Regions from separate parts of the Kluyvera sp. genome, predicted to be linked through region 1. Evidence: predicted binding sites of a transcription regulator. Region 1 holds the regulator's gene; each other region holds the start of a gene.
What was found. Region 1 encodes PurR, which represses purine synthesis genes. Its sites were predicted from a motif close to CANGCAAACGTTTGCNTG; they were not measured.
Positions count from the first base shown of each region.

Region 1 (4,260 bases):
GTTTTTTTGTTTACTGGCTGGCGAAGGCCTCTTCACCATGACGACGGCCGCTCATGAACACCACCAGCAGGGCCAGCGCGGCGACAATCGCCCCCATCACCGGCACAAAGCTGTAGCCCAGACCACCGGAAATCACCGCCCCACCGGCCACCGCACCCAACGCGTTACCCAGATTAAACGCCCCAATATTGACCGACGATGACAGCCCCGGCGCTTCGTGCGCCACACGCATGACACGCATCTGTAACGGCGGTACCACGGCGAAGGTTGCCGCGCCCCACACCACCATGCTGAACGCGGCACCGACCTGCGTTTGCGCAAGGAACGGTATGGCCAGCATGATAGCCATTAACAGCAGCAGGAACCCCTTCAGCGTGCCGCTGACTGAACGGTCAGCAAATTTGCCACCGAGGTAGTTACCGATGGAGAACCCAACGCCAATCAGCACCAGCATCAGCGTAATGAAGCCCGGCGTCGCATCCGTGATCGTACGCAACACTGGTGAGATATAGGTGTAAAGCGTAAACATCGCGCCAGCGCCGAGTACGGTGGTCAGCAGTGCGGAAAGCACCTGTGGGCGCACCAGCACCGACAGTTCACGTTTCACATCAGGTTTTTCACCCGCCCCGCCCTTCGGCAAGGACAACCACAGACCGATAATAGCGATAATCCCCAGTCCCGCAGTCGCCAGGAACGACATACGCCAGCCGATTGTTTCACCCAGCCAGGTTGCCGCCGGTACGCCGCCAATATTGGCGATCGTCAGGCCCATAAACATCGTCGCCACGGCGCTGGCCTGCTTATGCTTCGGCACCACGCTTGCCGCTACCACTGAACCCAGGCCAAAGAACGCACCGTGGTTCAGGCTGGTAATAATGCGCGACAGCATTAAGGTGGTGTAGTCCGGCGAGATGGCCGACAGCACGTTGCCAAGGGTAAAAATGGCCATCAGAAAGATCAGCGCGTTGCGGCGGGCACGATGAGAAAGCAGCAGCGTCATCAGCGGCGCACCGACCATCACGCCAACCGCATAGGCGCTAATCAGCATACCGGCAGCCGGGATCGAGACGTCAACGCCCTTTGCGATGACCGGCAGTAACCCCATCGGCGAGAATTCGGTGGTCCCTATGCCAAAAGCGCCAATGGCCAGCGCGAGTAAGGGAAAATTGATTTTCATGCAAAAGCTCCGATTGGCCGCACGACAGACGCGGCATGGCAATATAGGGCAAAAGCATGACATTAATCACAGAAAAGCAGAAGTGTACAAAACAGCAAAAGATTATTGCTAATTTGCTAACAATCAGACATGAGGGCGCGAACGCCCCCTCATGGAAGAATCAATGCAGAACAGCGGTAAGTCCAGCAGCGACGATCAACGCCAGCACAATAACGGTCGTGGTGAGTGACATCTTAAGTTCGGTACTCATCAATTTTTCTCCTTTTTATGACCACAGCAAAACTGAGCTCACTCATTTTTGCACAGATAATCGTAAAAATCTTCACAGATTTAGCAGGATGTTGGTTTTTGCTCTTCCACTTTGCGTCCGGATACGTCAAAATTCGACGCTTATTTATAAGCGTACCGGCCATTGACCCCCTCCTGTCGTCCTGTATCGTTTTCCTGGCGAACCGCAATCTACAAAATTGCGTCAGGGTGTATAAAGGCAAACGTTTTCGTTTCGAGTTTATCAGGGGCAGGCCAGGGTCTGGAGTGAGATGGAATGGCAACAATTAAAGATGTAGCGAAGCGCGCAAACGTTTCCACTACAACCGTATCACATGTAATTAACAAGACGCGTTTTGTCGCCGAAGAGACGCGGGAAGCGGTGTGGGCAGCGATTAAAGAGCTGCACTACTCCCCAAGCGCCGTTGCCCGTAGCCTGAAGGTCAACCACACCAAATCGATTGGTTTGCTGGCGACCAGCAGCGAAGCGGCCTACTTTGCTGAAATTATCGAGGCCGTTGAGAAAAACTGCTTCCAGAAGGGCTATACCCTGATCCTTGGCAACGCGTGGAACAATCTCGAGAAACAACGCGCCTACTTGTCAATGATGGCGCAAAAACGCGTTGATGGCCTGCTGGTGATGTGTTCCGAATATCCGGAATCCCTGCTCTCAATGCTGGAAGAGTATCGCCATATTCCAATGGTGGTGATGGACTGGGGCGAAGCCAAAGCCGACTTTACCGACTCGGTCATCGACAACGCCTTCGAAGGCGGCTATATGGCGGGTCGTTATCTGATCGAACGCGGCCACCGTGATATCGGCGTCATTCCTGGCCCGCTGGAACGTAACACCGGCGCAGGACGCCTGGCTGGCTTTATGAAGGCCATGGAAGAAGCGCAAATCAATGTTCCGGCAAACTGGATAGTCCAGGGTGACTTCGAGCCGGAGTCTGGCTATCGCGCTATGCAGCAGATTCTCTCCCAGCACCCGCGCCCTACCGCTATCTTTTGTGGCGGCGACATTATGGCCATGGGCGCGCTTTGCGCCGCCGATGAAATGGGGCTGCGCGTGCCGCAGGATATTTCGCTGATCGGGTATGACAACGTGCGTAACTCACGTTTCTTTACCCCGGCGCTGACCACCATTCATCAGCCGAAAGACTCACTTGGTGAGACGGCCTTCAATATGCTGATGGATCGTATCGTCAGCAAGCGCGAAGAGTCGCAGTCGATTGAGGTGCATCCGCGCCTGATCGAGCGACGTTCCGTGGCCGACGGCCCGTATCGCGATTACCGTCGTTAAGGGTTAACTGTGGGCGTCCTGAACGGGCGTCCGCAGCCACTCATCGTTTAGCGTCTCGCTATCCCCCAAATATTCCAGCAGCCAGCTTAATGCCGGCGACGCTTCGCTCTGTTGCCAGGTCAGACAACAGGCTGCATCCGGGAACGGATTCTCCAGTTCCAGCGCAACCCACTCTCCGCTTTCCAGCCACGGCTGCGCCAGATGTCCCGGCACCATCGCCGCACAAAGTCCGGCAGAAATACAGGTCTCCGACGACGACCAGTCCGGCACCACCACCCTCTTCTGGTTATCAAGCAGCCAGGTCGTTCGCTTGGGTAGCGACCGTGAGGTGTCTTCCCGCACCAGCGACGGCCAGTTGCGCAGCACGTCATCGCTCAGCGGCCCGTCCATCTTCGCGAGCGGATGCGTACTGGCCACCACGCAGTGCCAGTTGAGCATGCCCATGTCGCGAAAGGCAAAACGGCCACCAACCGGGATGGCCTGCGTCGCGCCAATCGCCAGCTCCACGCGCCCATCCGCCAGCGCATCCCAGACGCCGTTAAACACTTCCTGATAGACAATCAGTTCGACGTCGCTGAAGTGGCGATAAAAATCGACAATCAGCTGACGGGTGCGCTGAGGTTTCACGATGTTATCAACGGCAATCGCCAGCTGGCCGCGCCAGCCGTTGGCAATCTGCTGACACTGTTGACGGGTGATCTGCATTTTTTTGATAACAGAACGCCCTTCTTTAAGAAACCATGCTCCCGCAGGCGTTAATTCAACATCCCGATGGCGACGTTCAAACAACGGCACCGCCAGCCATTCCTCAAGCTGTCGCACCGTATAGCTTACTGCAGAGGGCACCCGGTGTAGCTCCTGCGCCGCGGCGCTAAAGCTACCGTTGCGCGCGACCGCATCAACCACTTCCAGAGAATATTCAGACCACATTTTCTGCCTGCAAAAAATTTGAATCCATGCCTCAAATATTAGCGTTTCACAACAGGGAATGCACTCTCTACACTCAGCGGCACAGTGTGAACTACGATAAAAAAGGCAATTTATGCAACCTGGGAAAGGATTTTTAGTCTGGCTCGCGGGACTGAGCGTGCTGGGCTTCCTGGCTACCGATATGTACCTACCGGCGTTCGCCGCCATTCAGCAAGACCTGCAAACGCCGGCATCCGCCGTCAGCGCGAGCCTGAGTCTGTTCCTCGCGGGTTTCGCCGTGGCGCAGCTACTGTGGGGGCCGCTGTCTGACCGCTATGGCCGTAAACCGATCCTGCTGGCCGGTTTGACCATTTTTGCCATCGGCTGCCTTGGCATGCTGTGGGTTCGCGATGGTACCACCCTACTGGTGCTGCGCTTCGTGCAGGCGGTTGGCGTTTGCGCCGCCGCGGTGACCTGGCAAGCCATGGTTACCGATTATTATCCCGCTCAGCGCACCAACCGTATTTTTGCGACCATTATGCCGCTGGTCGGCCTGTCACCTGCGCTGGCACCGCTACTCGGCAGCTGGCTGCTGGCCCACTTT
Region 1 is NZ_CBDKZX010000055.1:5,486-9,745, reverse strand. Features, by position in the region: gene ACW14G_RS16495 (MFS transporter) at 11-1,177, opposite strand; gene cydH (cytochrome bd-I oxidase subunit CydH) at 1,338-1,427, opposite strand; gene purR (HTH-type transcriptional repressor PurR) at 1,722-2,747, shown strand; gene punR (DNA-binding transcriptional activator PunR) at 2,751-3,677, opposite strand; gene punC (purine nucleoside transporter PunC) at 3,790-4,260, shown strand, end outside.

Region 2 (4,260 bases), on a different contig from region 1:
GGCGGACATCCAGTTTGCCGACAGCTTAATATGTTTGATATCGCCGATCTGCGTGGCGGCGATGTTGGTCAGCGCTTCCCCTACCGCCAGACGAGCGGAGGCAGCGAAGTCCAGCAGCGCGACCGGCGCGCGTTCGCCGATAGACATCGCTTCACCGTAGTAGCTGTCGAGGCTGGCGGTCGTGACCGCACAGTTGGCTACCGGAATCTGCCACGGGCCAACCATCTGGTCGCGCGCCACCATACCGGTAACGGTACGGTCGCCAATGGTCACGAGGAAGGTTTTCTCGGCGACGGTCGGCAGGTGCAGCACGCGGTTGACCGCGTCAGCCAGCGTAATCTGCTCACGCGCCAGCGCTTCGCCCTTCGCTTTCAGCGTCTGTACGTCGCGCGTCATCTTCGGCGTTTTGCCCAGCAGCACATCCAGCGGCATGTCGATCGGCTGGTTGTCAAAATGGCTATCGCTCAGGGTTAAATGCTGCTCTTCGGTTGCTTCACCAATCACCGCGTACGGTGCGCGCTCGCGCTTGCACAGTTCGTCGAACAGCGGCAGCTGATCGGCGGCGACCGCCAGCACGTAACGTTCCTGGGATTCGTTACACCAGATTTCCAGCGGGCTCATGCCCGGCTCATCGCTCAGGATGTCGCGCAGCTGGAATTTACCGCCGCGCCCACCGTCGCTCACCAGCTCCGGCATGGCGTTAGACAGACCGCCCGCGCCGACGTCGTGAATAAACAGAATCGGGTTGGCATCGCCCAACTGCCAGCAGCGGTCGATAACTTCCTGGCAACGACGCTCCATTTCCGGGTTGTCGCGCTGTACGGAAGCAAAGTCGAGGTCAGCGTCAGACTGACCGGAGGCCATTGACGAAGCCGCCCCGCCGCCGAGGCCGATATTCATCGCCGGGCCGCCAAGGACGATCAGCTTCGCGCCAACGACGATCTCGCCTTTCTGCACGTGATCGGCGCGAATGTTGCCGATCCCGCCCGCCAGCATGATCGGCTTATGGTAGCCGCGCAGCTCTTCGCCGTTATGGCTGTTGACCTTCTCTTCGTAGGTACGGAAGTAACCGGTCAGCGCCGGACGACCAAATTCGTTGTTGAACGCCGCGCCGCCCAGCGGGCCGTCGGTCATGATATCCAGCGCGGTAACGATACGTTCCGGCTTGCCGAAATCTTCTTCCCACGGCTGTTCGAAGCCAGGAATACGCAGGTTGGAAACAGAGAAGCCCACCAGCCCGGCTTTCGGCTTCGCACCGCGCCCGGTGGCGCCTTCATCACGAATTTCACCGCCTGAGCCGGTTGCCGCGCCCGGCCACGGAGAGATGGCCGTCGGGTGGTTGTGAGTTTCCACCTTCATCAGGATATGGGCTGGTTCCTGATGGAAATCGTAGCGACCGGTTTTGTGGTCGGCGAAGTAACGTCCAACTTCAGAGCCTTCCATCACCGCGGCGTTGTCTTTATAGGCCGACAGCACGTGATCCGGGGTGGTTTCGAAGGTGTTTTTAATCATTTTAAACAGCGACTTCGGCTGCTGTTGACCGTCGATAATCCAGTCGGCGTTAAAAATCTTGTGGCGACAGTGTTCGGAGTTGGCCTGCGCGAACATGTACAGCTCGATGTCGTTCGGGTTGCGCCCCAGTTTGCTGAACGCATCCTGCAGATAGTCGATTTCATCCTCCGCCAATGCCAGGCCGAGACGCACGTTGGCGTCAATCAGCGCCTGGCGGCCCTGACCGAGCAGATCGACGCTGGAGACCGGTGCAGGCTGATGATGCGCAAACAGTTTTTCGGCATCCTGTAAGGAAGCAAACACGCTCTCCATCATGCGGTCGTGCAGCTCCGCCGCCGCGGCGTTCAGCTGCGCGTCGGTCAGGCTTGCGGCTTCAACATAGTAGGCCACGCCGCGCTCGAGGCGCAGCACCTGCGATAAGCCGCAGTTGTGGGCGATGTCGGTAGCTTTGGAAGACCAGGGAGAGATAGTGCCAGGGCGGGGAGTGACGAGCAGCAGGTTACCGGTAGGGGTATGGCTGTTCAGGCTTGGGCCATACTGCAACAGTCGCTCGAGTCGGGCCCGCTCGTCTTCGGTCAGCGGCGCGTCCAGGTCGGCAAAATGGACATACTCGGCGTAAATATTGCTTACCGGGAGGTTGGCTGCCTGAAACCGCGTCAGCAGTTTGTTAATACGAAATGCAGACAGTGCAGGCGAACCACGCAGAATTTCCATCATAAGTCTCTCGTCTTCTCAGCTTTCAGTGTGCGCAATGGGGGAGAACGGCGGCTATTATAGAGAATCCTGCGGCCTGACGAAACCGTTTGCGTCGAAATAAAATCATCTCTCGTCTTTACCAATAGGTGTGACGCACATCGCGAATCAGTTGCCAACTGGCGTAATCTTAAGCAAAATGCCGCTCATTCTGTAACAAACCGTAATGTTATCAGGGACACACACGGGTACTGCAGCGAATTAACCGTTTGAAAAAATTAAAGATTAATTATCTGCTGATCGGCGTTGTCACGTTGCTGCTGGCAGCGGCCCTTTGGCCCTCACTCCCCTGGTTTGGCAAACCAGAGAATCGCATCGCCGCCATTGTGGAGCGGGGGGAGCTGCGCGTCAGTACCGTCCAGTCGCCGCTGACCTACGCCACCATTAACGGCAAAGTGTATGGGCTTGATTACGAGCTGGCACAACAGTTCGCCGACTACCTCGGCGTCAAACTGAAGATAACCGTGCGTCAGAATATCAGCCAACTGTTTGACGACCTGGACCACGGCGATGCCGATTTACTGGCCGCTGGGCTGGTCTATAACACTGAACGCGTACAGAACTACCAGGCGGGGCCAACCTACTACTCCGTCTCACAACAGTTGGTCTACCGTGTGGGCAGCAACCGCCCGCGTAGCCTGAGTAATGTCACCGCAGAGCAACTCACCGTCGCGCCGGGGCAGGTGGTCATCAACGATCTCCAGACGTTAAAAGAGAAGAAATACCCCGGCCTCGCCTGGACGGTGGATGACAAACGCGGTTCGGTCGATCTTATGCAGGCGGTCATCGACGGTAAACTCAACTACACGATCGCGGATTCCGTCGCCATCGGACTGTTCCAGCGCGTACACCCGGAGCTGGCCGTCGCGCTCGACGTCACCGACGAACAGCCGGTGACCTGGTTTAGCCTGAAAGACGGCGACAATACGCTTTCAGCGGCGATGCTCGACTTTTTCAATAATATGAATGAAGACGGCACCCTCGCCCGCCTGGAGGAAAAGTACCTTGGTCACGGCGACGACTTTGATTACGTCGATACGCGCTCTTTCCTGCGCGCGGTCGATAACGTCCTGCCCGACCTGCAACCGCTCTTTGAAAAGTACGCCAGCGCAATAGACTGGAAGCTGCTGGCGGCCATCTCCTACCAGGAATCGCATTGGGACCCGCTGGCAACATCGCCGACCGGGGTACGCGGCCTGATGATGCTGACCAAAAATACCGCCCAGAGCTTAGGCCTGAGCGATCGCACCGACGCCGAGCAGAGTATCAGCGGCGGTATGCGTTATTTGCAGGACATGATGGATAAGGTGCCGGACAGCGTGCCGCAGGAAGAGAAAATCTGGTTTGCGCTCGCCGCCTATAACATGGGCTACGCGCATATGCTCGACGCCCGCGCGCTGACGGCGAAGCAAAAAGGCAACCCGGACAGCTGGGCGGACGTAAAACAGCGCCTGCCGTTGCTCAGCCAGAAGCCATGGTACAGTAAGCTGACCTATGGCTACGCGCGCGGCCATGAGGCTTATACCTACGTCGAGAACATCCGTAAGTACCAGATAAGCCTGGTGGGCTATTTGCAGGAGAAAGAGAAGAAGGCGACGGAGCGGCTGGAGATCGCAGAGGCTTACCCGGTGGTGACCCTTGATGAGCTTCACCGCGACAGCAACCTTTTCGGACTGTTCTCCTTTTTACGCCAGGACAGCCAGAGCGGCAACGACGCCTCTCTGCTCTATTTTCCGGCGAAACACTAGATTACCGTTCAAAAACGCCGACAGCGTCACGCTCGTTTCCGCGCCAGTGCCAAATCAAGCCGATGACTCGGCAAAGACGCTGTTATCTAATACCTCTATGCTCAGGCCGGATCGCTAATACGGCCAACTATCCCATGAGTTTAATGAGGTTTGTATGGAAACAAAAACGGCGTCTCCCTGGAGATTACGGCTTGGTTTTTCCGTAGCCGATATTTCCTGTAATTTAGTGTGGCAATTAATTTCATTA
Region 2 is NZ_CBDKZX010000002.1:11,458-15,717, reverse strand. Features, by position in the region: gene purL (phosphoribosylformylglycinamidine synthase) at 1-2,229, opposite strand, end outside; gene mltF (membrane-bound lytic murein transglycosylase MltF) at 2,475-4,013, shown strand; gene ACW14G_RS01045 (MFS transporter) at 4,168-4,260, shown strand, end outside.
Region 2: the regulator PurR is predicted to act here: its motif matches at 2,305-2,322, upstream of purL (phosphoribosylformylglycinamidine synthase).

Region 3 (4,260 bases), on a different contig from region 1:
CGGGCTTCCAGCGCAGTGAATTCCTCATCGAAAAAGGCGCGATCGACATGATCGTTCGCCGCCCGGAAATGCGTCTGAAGCTGGCCAGTATCCTGGCGAAGCTGATGAACCTTCCGGCACCGAATCCGGACGCGCCGCGCGAAAGCGTGGTGGTACCGCCGGTACCGGATCAGGAACCAGAGGCCTGATGATGTAAAGGGCAGGGCCGGTTGGCGCTGCCCTTTTTGCTATTATTCACCGTTGAAAGTTGCGGGCACCATGGACAAACATCTTATTCCTCAGGCCACGTCGCCCCTGGCTACGTGGCTTTCTTATCTGGAAAACCTCCATTCAAAAACCATCGATCTGGGGCTGGCGCGCGTCAGCCAGGTCGCGGGTTCGCTTGATGTGCTGCAGCCGGCACCGTTTGTTTTCACCGTCGCTGGCACCAATGGCAAAGGCACCACCTGCCGCACGCTGGAAACCATTCTGATGGCGGCGGGCTACAAAGTGGGCGTTTACAGTTCCCCGCATCTGGTGCGCTATACCGAACGTGTCCGCGTACAGGGAGAGGAGCTGGCGGAAAGCGCTCATACGGCTTCGTTTGCCGCTATTGAGGCGGCGCGTGGCGACACCTCGTTAACCTATTTTGAGTACGGCACGCTCTCGGCGCTGTGGTTGTTCAAACAGCAAAACGTTGACGTGGCGATTCTCGAAGTGGGCCTCGGCGGGCGGCTGGATGCCACCAATATTGTCGATGCCAACGTCGCGGTGGTGACCAGTATCGCGCTGGACCACACCGACTGGCTGGGCCCGGATCGTGAAAGCATTGGCCGCGAAAAAGCGGGCGTGTTCCGCGGCGGGCGACCGGCGGTGGTGGGGGAACCTGATATGCCGCGCACAATTGCCGACGTCGCGCAGGAGAAAGGCGCTTTGCTGATGCAGCGTGACGTCGACTGGCGCTATACGGTGGGCGAGCACAGCTGGAGCTTTAGCGACGCGCAGGGTGAACTTCGCGAGTTGCCGTTGCCGAATGTCCCGCAACCGAATGCCGCCACCGCGCTGGCTGCGCTGCGCGCCAGTGGGCTTAAGGTGAGCGAAGAGGCTATTCGCGAGGGCATCGCCAGCGCGATTCTGCCGGGCCGATTCCAGACCATCCAACTGCAGCCTCGCGTGATTCTCGACGTTGCGCATAACCCGCATGCCGCAGGCTACCTTGCCGGGCGTCTCAAATCATTGCCGAAAACCGGGCGAGTACTGGCGGTTATTGGTATGCTGCATGATAAAGACATTGCCGGTACGCTGGCATGTCTGGAAAGCGTCGTCGACAGCTGGTACTGTGCGCCTCTCGAAGGACCGCGCGGTGCGACGGCAGAGCAGCTGCGCGAACATCTGCGCGCGGGTGCCGTTTATGGCAGCGTGGCGCAGGCGTGGCATGCCGCAATGGCGGACGCCGCGCCGGAAGATACGGTGCTGGTGTGTGGGTCTTTCCACACCGTAGCGCATGTGATGGAAGAGTTAGACGCGGGGAGAGCCGGTGGCAAGTAAGTTTCAGAACCGTCTTGTCGGGACGATAGTGTTGGTTGCTCTGGGGGTCATTGTGCTGCCAGGGCTGCTTGACGGGCAAAAAAAGCATTATCAGGACGAGTTTGCGGCTATCCCGTTGGTCCCTAAACCAGGCGATCGCGATGAACCGGATATGTTGCCGACGGCGACTCAGGCGTTGCCTGCACAGCCGCCGGAAGGCGCAGCGGAAGAAGTTCGGGCAGGCGATGCCGCGGCGCCGTCGCTCGATTCCAGCCGCCTGGCGGTAAACGGCAACGGCGATCTGGAACAGATCCCACCGACCGCCGAACCGATAAAGCCGAAACCCGTAGAAAAACCGAAGCCGCAGCCGAAGCCGGTGACGGAACAGGTTGCCGCCACGACGCCGCCGCCAAAAGCGGCGCCGGAAGAGAAACCCGCGCCGGTGGGCAAAGCCTACGTGGTGCAGCTTGGTGCGCTGAAGAACGCCGACAAGGTTAACGAAATCGTAGCCAGCCTGCGCGGTGCGGGCTACCACGCTTTCACGTCGCCTTCGACGCCGGTTCAGGGTAAAATCACCCGAATTCTGGTCGGCCCGGATGCTTCGAAAGATAAGCTGAAAGGTTCGCTTGGCGAGCTTAAACAGCTCTCGGGGCTGAGCGGTGTGGTGATGGGGTATACGCCGAACTAAGGCGTGGGGTCTTCCCCTCACCCCGGCCCTCTCCCCAGAGGGGCGAGGGAGAAAGTCGGCGCCAGGCTCATCGACGGCTCCCTACGGTCCCCTCTCCCCTCTGGGGAGAGGGTTAGGGTGAGGGGCCACAAACAACGCCAAAAGCGACCAGAAAAACGATGGCGTTGAATATTTTTTCAGCGCCATTTTTTATTTATGCCAGGGAAGGAAATCCCTACGCAAACGTTTTCTTTTTCTGTTAGAATGCGCCCGAACTGGATGACAGGGCGTAAAATCGTGGGACAAATATGGTCTGGATTGATTACGCCATTATCGCGGTGCTGGGCTTTTCTTGCTTAGTGAGCCTTATCCGTGGCTTCGTTCGTGAAGCGCTATCGTTGGTCACGTGGGGTTGCGCTTTTTACGTAGCCAGCCATTACTACACTGACCTGTCTGTCTGGTTTACGGGCTTTGAAGACGAACGGGTTCGAAATGGGATTGCTATTGCGGCGCTGTTTATCGCGACGCTCATCGTCGGCGCTATCGTCAACTACGTGATAGGTCAGCTGGTGGAGAAGACCGGTTTGTCGGGTACCGACAGGGTATTGGGCGTCTGCTTCGGCGCGCTGCGCGGGGTGCTGATTATCGCCGCTATCCTGTTCTTCCTCGACACTTTTACCGGCATGGCAAAAAGCGAAGACTGGCAGCAGTCGCAGTTTATCCCCTATTTTTCGCCGGTTATCAGATGGTTTTTTGAATACCTTCAAAGCTCGTCAAGTTTCTTGCCCAAAGTATAAGCTTTGGGTCGTTGCTTAACGAGGAAAAGACGTATGTGCGGTATTGTCGGTATCGCCGGTGTCATGCCGGTAAACCAGTCGATTTATGATGCGCTAACGGTGCTGCAGCACCGTGGACAGGATGCCGCTGGCATCATCACCATTGATGCCAACAACTGTTTCCGGTTGCGTAAGGCGAACGGTCTGGTGAGTGATGTCTTTGAAGCCCGCCACATGCAGCGTATGCAGGGCAATATGGGTATTGGCCACGTGCGGTACCCAACGGCGGGCAGCTCCAGCGCCTCTGAGGCTCAGCCTTTCTACGTGAACTCCCCATATGGCATTACGCTGGCGCATAACGGTAACCTGACCAATGCGCACGAGTTACGTCAGAAACTGTTCGAAGAAAAACGCCGCCACATCAACACCACCTCTGATTCAGAAATCCTGCTCAATATCTTCGCCAGCGAGCTGGATAACTTCCGTCATTACCCGCTGGAAGCCGATAACATTTTCGCTGCCATCGCGGCGACCAACCGCCAGATTCGCGGTGCGTACGCCTGTGTGGCAATGATTATCGGCCACGGCATGGTGGCTTTCCGCGACCCGAACGGCATTCGTCCGCTGGTGCTGGGCAAACGTGACGTGGGCGATGGCCGCACCGAGTATATGGTGGCCTCCGAAAGCGTGGCGCTGGATACTCTTGGCTTTGAATTCCTGCGTGATGTTGCGCCGGGCGAAGCGATTTACATTACTGAAAAAGGGCAGTTGTTTACCCGTCAGTGCGCCGATAACCCGGTCAGCAACCCGTGCCTGTTCGAGTACGTTTACTTTGCGCGTCCGGACTCCTTTATCGATAAAATCTCCGTCTACAGCGCCCGCGTGAACATGGGTACCAAGCTTGGCGAGAAGATTGCGCGCGAGTGGGAAGATTTGGATATCGACGTGGTCATTCCAATTCCGGAAACCTCCTGCGATATCGCGCTGGAAATCGCCCGTATTCTGGGTAAACCGTACCGCCAGGGGTTTGTGAAAAACCGCTATGTGGGCCGTACCTTTATCATGCCGGGCCAGCAGCTGCGTCGTAAATCCGTACGCCGCAAGCTGAACGCTAACCGCGCGGAGTTCCGTGATAAGAACGTGCTGCTGGTGGATGACTCCATCGTGCGCGGCACCACCTCTGAGCAGATTATCGAGATGGCGCGTGAAGCCGGGGCGAAGAAGGTTTACCTGGCCTCTGCGGCACCGGAAATTCGTTTCCCGAACGTTTACGGTATCGATATGCCGACCGCTAACGAGCTGATTGCTCAC
Region 3 is NZ_CBDKZX010000067.1:7,076-11,335, reverse strand. Features, by position in the region: gene accD (acetyl-CoA carboxylase, carboxyltransferase subunit beta) at 1-188, shown strand, start outside; gene folC (bifunctional tetrahydrofolate synthase/dihydrofolate synthase) at 259-1,527, shown strand; gene dedD (cell division protein DedD) at 1,517-2,194, shown strand; gene cvpA (colicin V production protein) at 2,482-2,970, shown strand; gene purF (amidophosphoribosyltransferase) at 3,004-4,260, shown strand, end outside.
Region 3: the regulator PurR is predicted to act here: its motif matches at 2,410-2,427, upstream of cvpA (colicin V production protein).